2 regions of the Nitrobacter sp. TKz-YC02 genome follow, and region 2 is predicted to be linked to the other one. Evidence: riboswitches for the same ligand, from Rfam matches in the RefSeq annotation. Region 2 holds a riboswitch; the other holds the start of a gene.
The links. Region 2 has a riboswitch for S-adenosylmethionine ahead of ACM561_RS00160 (O-succinylhomoserine sulfhydrylase). Riboswitches for the same ligand answer to the same signal wherever they lie in the genome.
Positions count from the first base shown of each region.

Region 1: it holds a riboswitch for S-adenosylmethionine, as region 2 does, so the genes downstream of both, metX (homoserine O-acetyltransferase MetX) here and ACM561_RS00160 (O-succinylhomoserine sulfhydrylase) in region 2, are expected to answer to the same signal.

Region 1 is NZ_CP180728.1:729,605-737,481, reverse strand. Features, by position in the region: gene clpB (ATP-dependent chaperone ClpB) at 1-996, opposite strand, end outside; gene ACM561_RS03435 (MOSC domain-containing protein) at 1,215-1,991, shown strand; gene ACM561_RS03430 (TIGR02594 family protein) at 2,245-2,859, opposite strand; gene metW (methionine biosynthesis protein MetW) at 3,268-3,957, opposite strand; gene metX (homoserine O-acetyltransferase MetX) at 3,959-5,158, opposite strand; SAM riboswitch at 5,248-5,327, opposite strand; gene ACM561_RS03415 (chorismate mutase) at 5,608-6,459, shown strand; gene ACM561_RS03410 (pyridoxal phosphate-dependent aminotransferase) at 6,586-7,683, shown strand; gene ACM561_RS03405 (prephenate/arogenate dehydrogenase family protein) at 7,680-7,877, shown strand, end outside.
Region 2 is NZ_CP180728.1:40,046-47,922, forward strand. Features, by position in the region: gene ACM561_RS00130 ([protein-PII] uridylyltransferase) at 1-248, opposite strand, end outside; gene ACM561_RS00135 (Hsp33 family molecular chaperone) at 536-1,540, shown strand; gene apaG (Co2+/Mg2+ efflux protein ApaG) at 1,559-1,954, opposite strand; gene ACM561_RS00145 (OpgC domain-containing protein) at 2,159-3,406, shown strand; gene ACM561_RS00150 (SGNH/GDSL hydrolase family protein) at 3,403-4,164, shown strand; gene ACM561_RS00155 (SGNH/GDSL hydrolase family protein) at 4,164-5,117, shown strand; gene ACM561_RS00160 (O-succinylhomoserine sulfhydrylase) at 5,157-6,350, opposite strand; SAM riboswitch at 6,422-6,501, opposite strand; gene ACM561_RS00165 (2'-deoxycytidine 5'-triphosphate deaminase) at 6,674-7,780, shown strand.

The sequences.
Region 1 (7,877 bases), 690 kb from region 2:
CGCCAGCGCCGCATCCTTTTCAACATGCTTGCGGTACTCGTCCAGCGTGGTCGCGCCGACGCAATGCAATTCGCCGCGCGCCAGCGCGGGTTTCAACAGGTTCGACGCATCCATGGCGCCATCGGCCTTGCCGGCGCCGATCAGCGTGTGCATTTCGTCGATGAACAAAACGATACCGCCGTCCGCCGACGTGACTTCCTGCAACACCGCCTTGAGCCGTTCCTCGAACTCGCCGCGGTATTTCGCGCCCGCGATCAGCGATCCGAGGTCGAGCGCGAGCAGCTTCTTGTCCTTGAGGCTTTCCGGCACGTCGCCGTTGACGATACGCAGCGCCAGACCTTCCGCAATCGCGGTCTTGCCGACGCCCGGCTCGCCGATCAGCACCGGATTGTTCTTGGTGCGGCGTGACAACACCTGGATGGTGCGGCGGATTTCCTCGTCACGGCCGATCACTGGATCGAGCTTGCCATCACGCGCCGCCTGGGTCAGGTCGCGGGCGTATTTCTTCAGCGCGTCATAGGCGTTTTCCGCCGTGGCGCTATCCGCAGTCCGCCCCTTGCGCAGCGCATTGATCACTGCGTTAAGGTTCTGCGGCGTGACGCCGCCGTCCTTCAGCAATTTGAACGCGTCGCTGTCCTTGTCGAGCGACAGCGCCTGCAACAGCCGTTCCACCGTGACAAAGCTATCGCCGGCCTTTTCGGCCGCCTGTTCCGCGGCATCGAGCGCGCGCGCCGTGGCCGGCGCCAGATAGATCTGGCCCGCTCCGGCGCCCGACACCTTCGGCATTCTGTTGAGCTCGGCTTCGGTGGCTTTCAGGATCGCGCGCGAATTTCCGCCGGCGCGATCGATCAGGCTTCCCGCCAAGCCTTCGCTGTCGTCGAGCAGCACCTTCAAAAGGTGCAGCGGCGTAAACTGCTGGTGGCCTTCGCGCATCGCCAACGACTGCGCCGACTGAATGAACCCGCGCACCCGCTCGGTATATTTTTCAACGTTCATGGAAATCTCCCTCGGCCTGCCGCCTTCGCCCCGAAGGCACGAAAGCAGCATCCTCATTGGGGTTCCGCCGCCGCATTGACGTTCCTCAATCGGCAGCGGTCGACGCCGGATCGTTCCGGCGGTGACAAATGTAGGAATACGCTCCCAGGAAATGAAGGGGCATGGTTCGGAGATTCGAAGCCGATGGCAAGGCTCGCAGGAATCTCTTAAAGAACACCATGTCTGAAATTTCCAATGCAGCCGTTACCGCCCTTTACCGCTATCCCGTCAAAGGTTTGTCCGCCGAACCTTTGCAACACGCGATGCTTACCCCCGGCGAGACCGTTTCTGGCGACCGCAGCTATGCGATCGAGAACGGTCCGACCGGATTCGACCCTGCCGTGCCTCGATATTTCCCAAAATCCAGGTTTCTGATGCTGATGCGCGACGAGCGGCTCGCTACGCTCCACAGCCGTTATGACGACACCAGCCGAGTTTTGACAATCCGGACTGACGGCGAGGAGGCAGTACGCGCCGATCTCGGAACAGCCGAGGGCCGCGCCGCGGTTGAACGGTTCTTCGCCGCCAACTTCTCGCAGGAACTGAGGGGACCGCCCCAGGTTCTCGTCGGCAACGGACACAGCTTTTCGGACGTCGCAAGGAAAGTGGTTTCGATCATCAATCTCGAGAGTGTCGCCGCGATCGAAAAAATGGTGGAGCAGCCGGTTCACCCGCTACGCTTCCGCGCCAACCTGTACGTCCGAGGCTGGCCGGCCTGGAGCGAACTCGACTTGCTGGAGCGCACACTCGCGATCGGCGACATCCAGCTCAAGGTGGTCAAGCGCATCGTCCGATGCACCGCCACCGACGTCGACCCAGAGACTGCGGCACGCGATCTCGACATTCCGCGCACGCTGATGCGAACGTTGGGGCATTGCGATTGTGGGGTTTATGCGGAAGTCGTCACCGGCGGCACGATCAGGATCGACGATAAAGTCGAAACGCTTCCGGAATAGAGCGTTTTCGGGCGATACCTGGCGCATCAAGAAAACGCGTCAAAACAAGAATCTGAATCCTCGTTCCGTATCGGAACGGAAATAGCTCCAGCTTCGGTAAAGCCGGGCTGCGGTTCGTCTCCCGTCTGGATCGCAAAGGAAGGCGGCACGGACATCGTCCGTGCCGCAGGAGCGGGAGCTCATCGAATTAACCCGCCCGTCCACTTACCGGCTCTCGTCTCCTTTGTAAGGAACGGCAACCGGCATCGTCGTCTTAGTTTGTCGGCACCACATAGGCGTAGACGCGGCTGCGCGGATAGACCGACTCCGCAACACGACGGCCGTGATTGCCCGATACGACAATGGGGTTGCCGCGCCGGTCAACACCGGTGACGACACCGACGTGACCGCCGCCGCCGCGTCGAGTCATGACGGCAATGGCGCCAACCCGCGGACCGGACACGCGCTGCCCGTAATGCGCGAATGAACGCGCCATGTCGGAGCCCGTTCCCTGGTGTCCAGCGCGCTTCAGAACCATGTTCATGAACCGCGCGCACCAGAGCCGGCTACGACCGGTGGGGTTACCTCCGATGTAGCGCCGGGCTTCCGCAACAACATTCGAGACCAGGCCTCCGCCTGAAAATCCCGCCCCCGGAGTGAGGGCCGCGTTGGCGTCCCTCCTCTCACGCACGTGAGATCGCCGCGTGTAGCGGTATCTGTGATGACGATACTGCCGGTGAACGTGATGATGGTGATGAACGTGCGCGTAGTGTCCCGCACGATGATAAGATCTAGCCGAGGCCGGTATCGCAAAAGCGACCACGGCCAAGAAACACACCGCCAGTGCCAAAATACGCGGCAACCAGCGCAACGCAACTAACTGGAACATACTTGCTCCCCTGTGACACCTCCCACTTCCCCACACGCGTCACGGTGAACTCCGCTCTTATGTCGTGCCGAGAAAACGCGGGCCTTAAAATCACGGGGGGCAGGCTTTTTGAAGTCATACCTGCACTGCGCGTAGCGCATATCTGCGATGCAATACGCCTTTTGATAGAGCGCCGTGTTTTTCCAAATTGATGATTTAAAAAGGTATTTTGAGATAAGGCGTAAGTTACCAAGCCCATTTATAAGACGCCGGAGTACTGGTCACGTTGCGCCGCAAACCGGTTCCTCGAGCCCTGGAGCGCGTGGAACTCGATCTTTTCAGGAGCTAAATCAGGATGGAAATCGTTCGCGCGATCAATCCATAATCATGAACGCGAGTGGACGAAAAGTACCTTTACTTGTCCTTTGTCTACTCGTCCTTTGTCGAAGCCTGAGCGATCTTCTCCGCCCGGCTAAGCAGAAACACTCCCTGCTCCCCGAACATATTCCAAAACCACCAAGGCGCGTTGAACCGCAGCGGCCGGCCGTAAAGATTGAGCGCGACCGCACGCTCGATCTTGACGTTGATCTCGTCGCAGAGCTGGACGAAATCCTTGATGGTACAGAAATGGATATTCGGGGTGTCGTACCATGTCGCCGGCAGGTTGTCCGTGCGCGGCATGTGGCCGCCGATCAGAAGCTGAACACGCATCTTCCAGTAGCCGAAATTCGGAAACGAAACGACGGCATGCCGGCCGATCCGTAGCAGATTTTCCAGCACTGTTTTCGGTTGCCGTGTGGCCTGCAAGGTCTGCGACAGGATGACGTAGTCGAAGGCATCGTCGGGATAGTCGATAAGGTCGGTATCGGCGTCGCCCTGCACCACCGCGAGCCCCTTCGCCACGCAACGATTGACGCCCTCCCGCGACAGCTCAATGCCGCGGCCATCGATGCCCCGCGTCTCGAGCAGTTGCAAAAGATCGCCGTCGCCACAACCGACGTCCAGAACCTTTGAACCTCGCTTGATCATCTCCGCCAACAGGAGATGATCGCTGCGATAACGGTCGTCCGCCCGCGGAGCGACCTCATCCAACGGCAGGGCTGGCTGCTCCACACTCATCTCATTGCCCTGCATCGGCCACGCCGCGGGTCTTTCCCGCAGATTCCAGGAACGCACGCGCGATATCGAAGAACTCGGGAACGTCGAGCAGGAAGGCATCATGGCCGCGATCGGTCTCGATCTCTGCGAACGAGACCCGCGCACCGCCGGCATTGAGGGCATGCACGGTCGCCCGCGATTCGGAGGTCGGAAACAACCAGTCGCTGGTGAACGAGATCACGCAGAACCGGGTGTGGGTATCGCGAAACGCGGCGGCCAACACGCCGTCATGATCGGCCGCCACATCGAAATAGTCCATCGCTCGCGTGAGATAGAGATAGCTGTTGGCATCAAAGCGCTCGACGAATGACGATCCCTGGTGGCGCAAATAACTTTCGACCTGGAAATCCGCGTCGAACGAAAATGTCGGCAGCTCGCGATCTTGCATCCGCCGTCCGAACTTGCGATGCAGCGCCGCGTCCGACAGATAAGTAATGTGTGCGGCCATCCGCGCTACGCCCAGGCCCCGGTGGGGATGGGTGCCCTGCTCGACATAGCGGCCATCGCGCCAGTCGGGATCGGCCATTACCGCTTGCCGTCCCAGTTCGTGAAACGCGATATTCTGCGCGGAGTGGCGCGTGCTGCAGGCGATGGGCAGCGCTGAGAACACGCGCTTCGGATAGGCCGCACACCACTGCAGCACCTGCATGCCGCCCATGGAGCCACCGACCACCGAAAACAGCGTGTCGATTTCGAGGCGGTCGATCAGCATGGCCTGCGCGCGCACCATGTCAGGGATGGTGATGACCGGGAAGTCCAGGCCCCACACCTTGCCGGTCGCGGGATTGATCGAGGCGGGACCCGTCGAGCCCATACAGCCCCCGATCACGTTGGAGCAGATAATGAAATACTTCTCGGTGTCGAGCGGTTTGCCGGGTCCCACCAGGGTCACCCACCAGCCTGGTTTTCCGGTGAGCGGATGAAGGTTAGCCACATGCTGGTCCCCGGTGAGGGCATGGCAAATCAGGATGGCATTGGATTTTGCAGTATTGAGTTCACCATAGGTCTGATAGGCAATCTGGAACGGCGCGAGATCGATGCCGCAATCGAGCGGAAGCGGTTGATCGCTTCCGAAGATCGCGACCTGCGACGTGGGACGATCTGCTTCCTGGGCTCGATACTCGGCTTGAGCCGGACCCGGTATCGATTGCACGTTTACCATCCTGCACTGCCCCCGCCGGGGCTTCGGGAAACCACCGGACCGCAGGCCATAAAAAACCCGGCCCGAACTTGGGTTCGGCCGGGATCAGGATTTCGCTGTCCCCGGCCTGTTTAGCGAGTTGTTTAACGTGGCTGCAAGCCGGCCGGCTCAAATGACCACGGAACGGACGAAAAATAGTCCGCTGCATGCTTTTCGTCAAGACAAGCAGACCGGCTGCTACCAACCGACGATCACGACCGAGGCCAGAGCGTTTTCGAGAGCGAAGTGGATACCGGTTCACGTGAAGAAAACGCGTCATATCCAACCCATGAAGCCAAGCTTCTGTCTCTATAAGAAACGTGGCTCTATGGTCGCTTCCAACATTCGCAAGAAGGCTCGCTGAAACGGGATGCGAATGTTAGAAGCGGACCGCGGCCGACGCTCCTTCCTGCGGCCGACAGGTTGCATCCATGACGAAAATCTCCCCCGCGCCTCCATCTCTGCAAGAATTGCGCAAAGAGATCGACGCCATCGACGAGCAGGTTCACAACCTGCTGATGCAGCGCGGCGACATCATTGACCGCCTGATATCGGTGAAGCAGACCCAGGAGGTCGGCTCGGCATTCCGGCCGGCGCGCGAGGCTGACATGATGCGGCGTCTGGCGCAGCGCCATCGCGGCATCCTGCCGCTCGACACCGTCGAAAGCATCTGGCGCGTCATCATCGCAACCTTCACCTACGTTCAGGCGCCCTTCTCGCTGCACGCCGATCTGTCGCTCGGCGAATCCGCGATGCGGGATTCCGCGCGCTTCCATTTCGGATTCACCATACCCTTCATGCCGCACTTCAATGCGCAAGCCGCTGTGGAAGCCGTGGCGAATGCGAAAGGCGACCTCGCGCTCGTCTCGGCGACATCGAGCCGCGCGCCATGGTGGCTTGCACTGGAAGCCGACGGCGCGCCGAGGATCATCGCACGCCTGCCCTTCATCGAGCGCGCCGATCATCCGGCCGCACTGCCGGTGTTCGTGATCTCACGAGTCGCCGACGATGCGCGAGTCACGGAGGTAGAGACCTGGAGCGTGCGCGTCTCCGGCTGGAATGCCAATACCGCCCGCACACTGTCGCCGCTCGCCGAGATCGTTGCAGTGCCCGACGGCGCCTTCGACGGCGCCGCGCTGCTGGTGTCCATCACGGGCGGCACCAGCCTCGACACCATCAAATCGGCGCTAATCGAAGCCGGCGCGTCGGTCCGTTCAATGGCCCTCGTCGGCAGTCACGCAACGCGCTATACGATGCCTTCCAGCAGGGCGGCTCGTCCGTAACGTCCCGCTACAGCGTTTTCGAGCGAAGTGGATACCGCTTCGCGTGAAGAAAACGCGTCAAATCAAAATCTTAGAGCCCCGCTTCTGATTCCATCAGAAGCGAAAGGCTCTAGTCCGGAGCAAATGATGTCTCGACCGGTGCCGAATCCCGGCATTCTCGATATTGCGCCCTACACGCCCGGCAAGAGTCCGGTACCGGAGGCGGGCCGCAAAGTGTTCAAGCTGTCGGCCAATGAAACGCCGTTCGGCCCTTCGCCGAAGGCGATGGACGCTTATCGCGATGCCGTGGCTCACCTCGAAGGCTATCCGGAAGGCACCTCGCGCGTGTTGCGCGCAGCCATCGGGCGCGCCTACGGGCTCGACCCGGACCGCATTATCTGCGGCGCGGGATCCGACGAGATCCTCAACCTGCTGGCGCATACCTTTCTCGGCCACGGCGACGAAGCGATTTCGACCACGCACGGCTTTCTGGTGTACCCGATTGCGACCTTAGCAAACGGCGCGACAAACGTCGTCGCACCGGAGACCGACTACACCGCAGACATCGACGCGATCCTCAAGCGGGTCACGCCGAAGACCAAGATGGTCTGGCTCGCTAATCCAAACAATCCGACCGGCACCTACCTGCCGTTCGACGAGATCAGGCGGTTGCGCGCGGGCTTGCCATCCCACGTATTGCTGGTGCTCGACGGCGCCTATTCGGATTATGTGTCGCGCAACGACTACGAATTCGGCATCGAACTGGTGGCGACGACGGAAAATACCGTGCTAACCCATACCTTCTCCAAGATCCACGGCTTGGCCTCGCTGCGGATCGGCTGGATGTTCGGCCCGGCGCATATCGTCGATGCCGTGAACCGGATCCGCGGCCCCTTCAACGTCTCGACGCCGGCAATGCTTGCGGCCGTAGCCGCGATCGAGGACACCGCGCACGTTCAGATGTCGAAGGTTCACACGGAAGAGTGGCGCAACTGGCTAACGGACGAAGTGACAAAGCTCGGCCTCAAGGTCACGCCCAGCGTGACGAACTTCATCCTGATCCACTTCCCGGACACCAAGGGCAAGACGGCGTCTGAGGCCGACGCGTTTCTGACCAAACGCGGCCTCGTGCTTCGTGCGCTCGACAATTACGGCCTGCCGAATGCCTTGCGCATGACCATCGGCACCGAGGAAGCCAACCGGCTGGTGGCGGATGGCTTGCGCGACTTCATGGCGCAGGCATGACCGCACCGCCCTTATTCCGGCGGATCGCGCTGATCGGATTCGGCCTGATTGGCGGTTCGATCGCGCGCGCCGCGCGCGCGCAAGGCCTCGCTGGCGAAATCGTCGTCACCGCACGCTCCGCGAAGACCCGTGCGCGGGTAACGGAGCTCGGCATCGTCGATCGCGTGGTGGACACCAACGCCGAGGCCGCAAGC
Region 2 (7,877 bases):
CGAATGATTTCGTCTTGAACGAAGCAAAGCCATTCGGCGCAGCGCCGCCCGTGGCGGTCACGCAGAAGCCTCGCCTGCGCCGCATCGCGCACTTTCGCGAGTTCGACCTTCAACAACCTGGACACGGCAGAACGGAAAACGTCCCCGTGCCCAGCATGCTTCTCGGCCAGCGCATCAATTTCGCCGATGATCCGGACGGTATCGAAACCGGCGCCGTCCGCCGCTTCTTTTGTCGTTGCGAGGTCCATCGCTTATCCGGATAACGGAGGCCGCGCGCGCTGTCACCGCAGTTTGTGAACTGCATGTGACGGATCCATGCTTCAACCACCGGTTTGAGCAATGATGCGCTTCAGCCGGCGTCTCCAGAATATCTGTTTTCTCATTGACGGAAATCCCCTAAATATTTGAAACGCGTGACTTTTATTTCTCCGCGGCTGCGCCGATATTCCGCAGCCCATCCTCAAACGGAGCTTTATATGACGCTCCTCCCTCTCACGGGGTTTCGATCCCGGCCAGTCGACCCCAGATAGAGGGCATGACCTCACAAATGCCCGACCCCGCCACGTCGCGTGAAACCCCCGTGCGCGCGCCCTCATCCATTCCGGTCGACGATGCCGTGATTCCGTTTGAGGTGAGCACACTCGACCTGCGCGGACGACTGACCCGGCTAGGGCCGGCGCTCGACGAGTTGCTGGTCCGGCACGACTATCCCGCACCGGTCGCCAAGCTGCTCGGCGAGGCGATCGTGCTGACGACGCTGCTCGGCTCATCGCTCAAGTTCGAGGGCCGGTTCATCCTGCAAACCCAGACCGATGGACCGGTGTCGTTCCTGATTGTCGACTTTCGGGCCCGGGCTGGGCTGCGAGCCTATGCCCGTTTCGACAAGGCCCGGCTCGGCGATGCTTCCGACTCTGGCGCGCTGCTGGGCCGCGGCCATCTCGCGATGACCATCGATCAGGGTCCGGACATGAACCGCTATCAGGGCCTTGTGGCACTGGAAGGCGGCAACCTCGAAGATGCGGCGCATGAGTATTTTCTGCGCTCGGAACAGATTCCGACGCGGGTCCGGCTCGCGGTCGGCGAGGAGTGGCGGCGGGAGGGGGATGGACCGAAGCGTGGCTGGCGTGGCGGCGGCATGCTGCTGCAATTCCTGCCCACGGCGCCGGAGCGCGCGCGCCAAGCCGATCTCCATCCCGGAGATGCCCCTGACGGCGGTGCCGTGCATACGGTGAGCGAGGATGATGCCTGGATCGAGGGTCAGTCGCTGATCGGCACCGTCGAGGACCTCGAACTGATCGATCCCGACTTGTCCGGTGAACGTCTGCTTTATCGCCTGTTCCATGAGCGCGGCGTCAGGGTGTTTTCGCCGCAAACGCTGCACGCGCGGTGTTCATGCTCACGCGACGCCGTGGCGGTCATGCTGAAGAGCTTCACGCCGGAGGACCGCTCGGGCATGGTGCAGGACGGCAAGGTCGCCGTGACCTGCGAGTTCTGCAATTCGGTGTACGAATTTACCCCGCAGGAAGCCGGCGTGGAGTAGGCGCGATTGGACGCGACTTTAGTTCAGCACGCGCTTGCTGTCGGGGCTGTCGAGCGAGAAGGTCGGAACGTCTATTTCGAAGGGTTCGCCGCTTCGGATCGAGATCATCTGGTAGCGGCCACTCATGAAGCCGGTGGCGGTCGGCAGAGGAACTCCGCTCGTGTATTCGAAGCGCTCGCCGGGCGCAAGCACCGGCTGCTCGCCCACGACGCCCTCGCCGCGGACTTCCTGCTTCCGCCCCGAGGCATCGGTGATGATCCAATGACGGGTGCGCAACTGCACGGTCTCGGGACCGGCGTTTATGATAACCACCGTATAGGACCAGAAAAAATGGCCTCGCTCGGCGGACGACCTCTCCGGCATGAAATTCGGTTCAACGGTGACTTCGATCTGGCGGGTAACGGCACGGTACATCGCAAACTCTCTAGTATTCGAGCGATCATAGCCAAAACAGGCGCATGAACCAGCCCCCTTCGTTGTGATCGCGCGTCAGCCTGGTTCCACACTATGATCCCGGCGGCAATATTGATTTTTTGCCACCGTTAGCGTGAAGCTGTCCTCCCGTAAATCCATCTCGATCGCGCAGGCGATTGAGATGGCCTTATCGAAGCCGAGCGTATGCCGCCAGTTACCGATCAGATTGTCGGAGCGCGCACGAGGGCGGCCCCTGCGGGCGTCACGCGCGATGCCCCGGTCGTTTTGATTCCGACCCCGCCGCGCGACCGCGAGCTAAGGCTCGATCTGTTTCGCGGGCTCGCGCTATGGTTGATTTTCATTGACCATCTGCCGCAGAACCTCCTGACCTGGCTCACTCTCCGCAACTATGGCTTCAGTGACGCCACGGAGATTTTCATCTTCATCTCGGGCTATACCGCAGCCCTCGTCTACGGACGCGCTATGCGCGAGCGCGGATTTGTCGTCGCCGCCGCGCGCATTCTCAGGCGCGTCTGGCAGATCTACGTAGCACATATCTTTCTATTCACGATTTTCCTCGCGGAAATTTCCTACGTCGCGAGCAGCTTCGAGAACCCGCTTTACACCGAGGAAATGGGCATCCTCGATTTTCTCAAGCAGCCCGACGTCACGATCGTGCAGGCACTGCTTCTGAAGTTCCGCCCCGTCAACATGGACGTGCTGCCGCTCTACGTCGCGCTGATGCTCTTTTTTCCGCCGGTGTTGCTGGTGATGCAGCGCAAGGCTGATCTGGGGCTAGCGCTGTCGGTCGGTTTTTATGCACTCACCCGGTGGTTCGATCTGGCACTGCCCGCCTATCCCAACGGGGTCTGGTTCTTCAATCCGTTCGCCTGGCAACTGCTGTTCGTGTTTGGCGCATGGTGTGCGCTCGGAGGCGCCAAGCGCATGTCGCGCATCCTGTCTTCGCCGGCGACGCTTTGGATTTGCGCCACCTATCTGCTGTTCGCTTTCTGCACCACGCTGACCTGGCATGTGCCGCAGCTCAATCATTTGATGCCGGACATCGCCGAACAGTGGATGTATCCGATCGACAAGACCAACCTCGCCGTGCTGCGCATCGTCCACTTTTTGGCGCTCGCCGCGCTGGCCGTCCGCTTCCTGCCCAGGAACTGGCCGGGATTGGCCTCGCCCTGGCTTAAGCCGCTGATCCTGTGCGGCCAGAATTCGCTCCAGATCTTCTGTATCGGGGTCTTTCTGGCCTTCGCTGGGCAGTTCATCCTCGCAGAATACTCCGGCGGCGCCACGATTCACCTCATTATCAGCATTTGCGGAATCCTGATCATGTCCGCCGCCGCATGGGTGTTTTCGTGGTACAAGAGGGTTGCGGGCAAGGGCGGAAGCCGCGCCAAACCTGCCGATGGCGACTCGGATCTTGCGGGAGGAGGAGCATGAGGACCGGCTTGGCGTCGGTCTTGATCGCGCTGGCCGCTTCATCGGCCAGCGTCTCCGCGTGTGCTGACGATGTGACCAAAAGCTGCGCCGTGCCGGCCTATCTGCTGACCAGCGATAGTACACTGTCCCGGGTCGCCTCGGCGGTCAGGGCGGGCGGCCCGCTCAACATTCTGGTGGTGGGCAGCCGTTCCTCATCAATATCCGGAGCCGAGGAGGAAGCCTATCCGGCGAAATTGCAGGCTGCACTTCGCGAGAAATTGCCGGGCATTCTCGTGAACGTGTCCGTGGAACTGGCTTTGCGCAAGACCGCAGAGGATGTCGCGCCGAGCCTCGGCAAGCTCGCGGAGGCGAAAAAATCAACTCTGGTGGTGTGGCAGACCGGCATTGTCGATGCCATCCGGTCCGTCGACATCGACGACTTTCGCGAGGCCCTCGACCAAGGCGTGACCTCATTGCAGAAAGCGGAAGCGGATGTCGTGCTGATGAACATGCAGTACAGCCCGCGCACGGAAACCATGGTTTCAATGACATCTTACATCGACAACATGCGCGTCGTCGCGCAGCAGCGCGACGTTCCAGTGTTCGACCGCTTTACAATCATGAGTAAGTGGAACGAGAGCGGTGAATTCGATCTCTTCAGCCCGGTGCGTGGAGCAAGCCTTGCCAAACGCGTTCACAGTTGTCTCGGTAGCGCCTTATCGACCTTCGTGATCGAGACCGCTCGCATCACCCCCACCGAACTCGGGACCAAACGTTGATGATGATCCTCCGCTTCCGCAGAACCCTCGGCCCGGCCGCGGCGGTCATGCTGGTGGCAGCATCGACCTCCACCGCACTCGCACAAACGTCGCCGGCCAACGCGACAGGCAGCACCGCACCAGTTTCTTCGGTCGCAACCGCGCAATCCGGCACGCCAACGCAGGGCCTGTCCGGAAGGACGATCGACAAGGTAGCGGCAATTGCTGCCCGCGCGCGCGACATCTTCAATCGCGTCCCCTGCCTGCCGCCGAAGGGTGTCTCGCAGTCGGTGGGATCACTGCCGCATGTGGCGGCCAAGCTTGCCGCTAACAAACCGGTTGTCATCGTCGCCTTCGGCTCGTCCTCGACGCAGGGTTACGGCGCGACGTCGCCAGAATTCAACTATCCGAACCGGCTAGCGGCCCAATTGCACCGCAAATATCCGGCCGCCGCCATCACCGTGCTTAATCGCGGCAAGGGCGGCGAGGACGCGCCCGAGATGATGAAGCGGCTGCGAACGGAAGTGATCGATGCCAAGCCGGACATGGTGATCTGGCAGGTCGGCACCAACGCGGTGCTACGCAATCTCGATCCCGCGAGCACCGCGAAAACTGTCGAAGACGGCGTCGCGACCATTCAGGCCTCCGGCGCCGATCTGGTCCTGATCGATCCGCAATACGCGCCCGCCGTCAATGCCAAGAGCGAGAATGCCGGCAGAATGGTCAGTCTGCTGAACCAGGTCGCGCACTACAGGCATGTCGGGATTTTCCCGCGCTTCGAGGTCATGCGCGACTGGCACGACCGGCAGTCGCTACCGTTCGACACCTTCGTGACCAAGGACGGCCTTCACATGAACGACTGGGGTTATGCCTGTTTCGCCCAGTTGCTCGGCGACAACATCATCAAGTCGGTGGATCAGGTCCAGGCTGGCGTCAGTTTACCGGCGGCCGCGACTGTCAATCGGCCGTTGTGAGACTTTACCACCTCTCCTTGTTGGAAAGGGAAGAAAGCCTCACACCTTTTCCAGTGCGGCAACGAGATCCTCGATCAGGTCGTCCCTGTGTTCGAGACCGGCTGAATAGCGGATGAAGCCTTCGCCGATCCCGAGCCCGGCGCGGACTTCCGGGGCGAGCCGCTGGTGGGTGGTGGTTGCCGGATGGGTGACGAGACTCTTGGCGTCGCCGAGGTTGTTCGAGATGCGCGCGAGCTTCAACGCGTTGAGACAGCGAAACGCCGCCGCCTTGCCACCCCTGACATCGAAGCCGATCAGCGTCGAGCCGGCGCGCATCTGCTTTTTCACCAGCGCCGCCTGCGGATGGTCCGGCCGGCCGGGATAGATGAGGCGGGACACTTTCGGATGCGACGCCAGTACGTCCGCGATCGCCGCGGCGCTCTCGGTTTGCTGGCGCACGCGGACGCTGAGCGTCTCCAATCCCTTCAGGAGAATCCAGGCGTTGAATGGCGAGATCGACGGCCCGGTCTGGCGTATAAAGGTCTGGAGATGATCCTGAACGAAAGCGTTCGACGACAGGATGACGCCGCCGAGCGTCCGTCCCTGGCCATCGATGTGCTTGGTGGCCGAATACACCACGACGTCGGCGCCGAGTTCCAGCGGGCTTTGCCAGATCGGCGTCGCGAACACGTTGTCGACGATCAGCCGCGCTCCAGCCTGATGCGCGATCTCGGCGATGCCGCCGATGTCGAGCACGTCGAGCGTCGGGTTGGTCGGACTTTCGATGAAGCAGGTTTTGGTGTTCGGCCGCATCGCCTTGCGCCATTGATCGAGATCAAGGCCGTCGACCAGCGTGGACTCGATGCCGTAGCGGGGCAGCAGGTCTTCGACCACATAGCGGCAGGAGCCGAACAAGGCCTTTGCCGCCACCACATGATCGCCCGCCTTCAGCGGCGCCAGCATCGCGGTGGTCACCGCGGCCATGCCCGTCGCGAGGGCGCGAGCGGTCTCCGCGCCTTCAAGCGCAGCCATGCGCTGCTCGAACATCGCGACCGTCGGGTTGGAGTAGCGCGAGTAGATGAAGCCGGGATCGTCGCCCTTGAATCGCGCCTCACACTGTTCGGCGGTGTCGTAGACGTAACCTTGAGTCAGGAACAGGGCTTCCGAGGTCTCGGCGAACTGCGAACGCAGCGTGCCGGAATGAACCAGCCGGGTTTCAGGGTGATAGCGGGGTGCGGACTTGGTCTCGGACATATGATCTCCTGCGTGTCCGCCGCGGAAAGCGGCCACAAAAAAACCGGCCTGGAAGAACTCCACAAGCCGGGATCACATTGTCCCCGGCCTGTTTAGCGACTTATTTAACGTGGCTGCAAGCCGGCCGGCTCAAATCACCACGGAACGCTGTCATGCCTAGTCCCGCCTCTCCCGTCCGTCAAGCCAATCAATTGACAATCGCAATCGGCTGGCTGCAAATCCGGATTCAGACGTCAGAACCCTGCCTCTCGCCGACGGACAAGCACTAAAAGCTCCCGCTCCTGTTTTAGGGTCGATATCGCCCAGGCCGTAAAGACGACATCGTGTCATTCTCGCTCCCTCCCGACGCCAACGGTATTCTGCCCGACCGCATGATTGCGGCGATGGCCGACGCAGGCCTGATCCTGCCGGAATATCCATTTGTCGAGAGCCAGATCCAGCCGGCAAGCCTCGATCTGCGGCTCGGCGCCATGGCTTATCGGGTGCGCGCCAGCTTTCTGCCGGGGCCGGACGCAACCGTCGCTGAACGCATCGACGAGCTCAAGCTGCACGAAGTCGATCTTTCCGACGGCGCGGTGTTGGAGACCAACTGCGTTTACATCGTGCCGCTGCTGGAGAGCCTGGCCCTGCCGCCCGAAATCATCGCCGCCGCTAATCCAAAAAGCTCGACCGGCCGCCTCGACGTGTTCACACGCGTGATCGCCGACGGCACCCGGCGCTTCGACATGATTGGCGCCGGCTATCACGGGCCGCTCTATGCGGAGATCAGTCCCAAGACGTTTCCAGTGCTGCTGCGCGAGGGATCGCGGCTGTCGCAGGTCCGCTTCCGCACCGGAGACGCCGTTCTCGATGCCCACGAGCTCGAAGCCTTGCACGGACGGGAGCGGCTCGTTGATGTCGACGACGCCGATCTCGTCAACGGCGTAGCGCTCAGCGTCGATCTTTCGGGCGATTATGCCAACGGCTTTGTCGGCTATCGCGCCAAGCGCCATACCGGAGTGGTCGATATCGACCGCCGCGGTGGCTATGTGGTCGGTGAGTTCTGGGAGCCGATCGCGGCGCGGCCGGACGGCAGCCTGATCCTGGATCCTGGCGAATTCTATATTCTCGCCTCGAAGGAAGCCGTTCAGGTGCCGCCGGACTACGCCGCGGAAATGGTGCCGTTCGATCCGCTGGTCGGCGAGTTCCGCGTGCACTACGCGGGCTTCTTCGATCCCGGCTTCGGCTATGCCGGCGCGGGCGGACAGGGTTCACGTGCGGTGCTCGAGGTGCGCTCGCGCGAGGTGCCGTTCATTCTTGAGCACGGCCAGATCGTCGGCCGTCTCGTCTATGAGAAGATGCTGTCGCGGCCCGACGCGATGTACGGCCAGCGCATCGGCTCTAACTACCAGGCCCAGGGCCTCAAGTTGTCGAAGCATTTCCGATTGTAAGATCGCAAAGGCCTGCTGCTGATTCCATCAGAAACGGAAAGGCTCTAGCCTCATCCTTTGATTGAGCATGATCTCATTTGAAAACCGGCTTCCACTT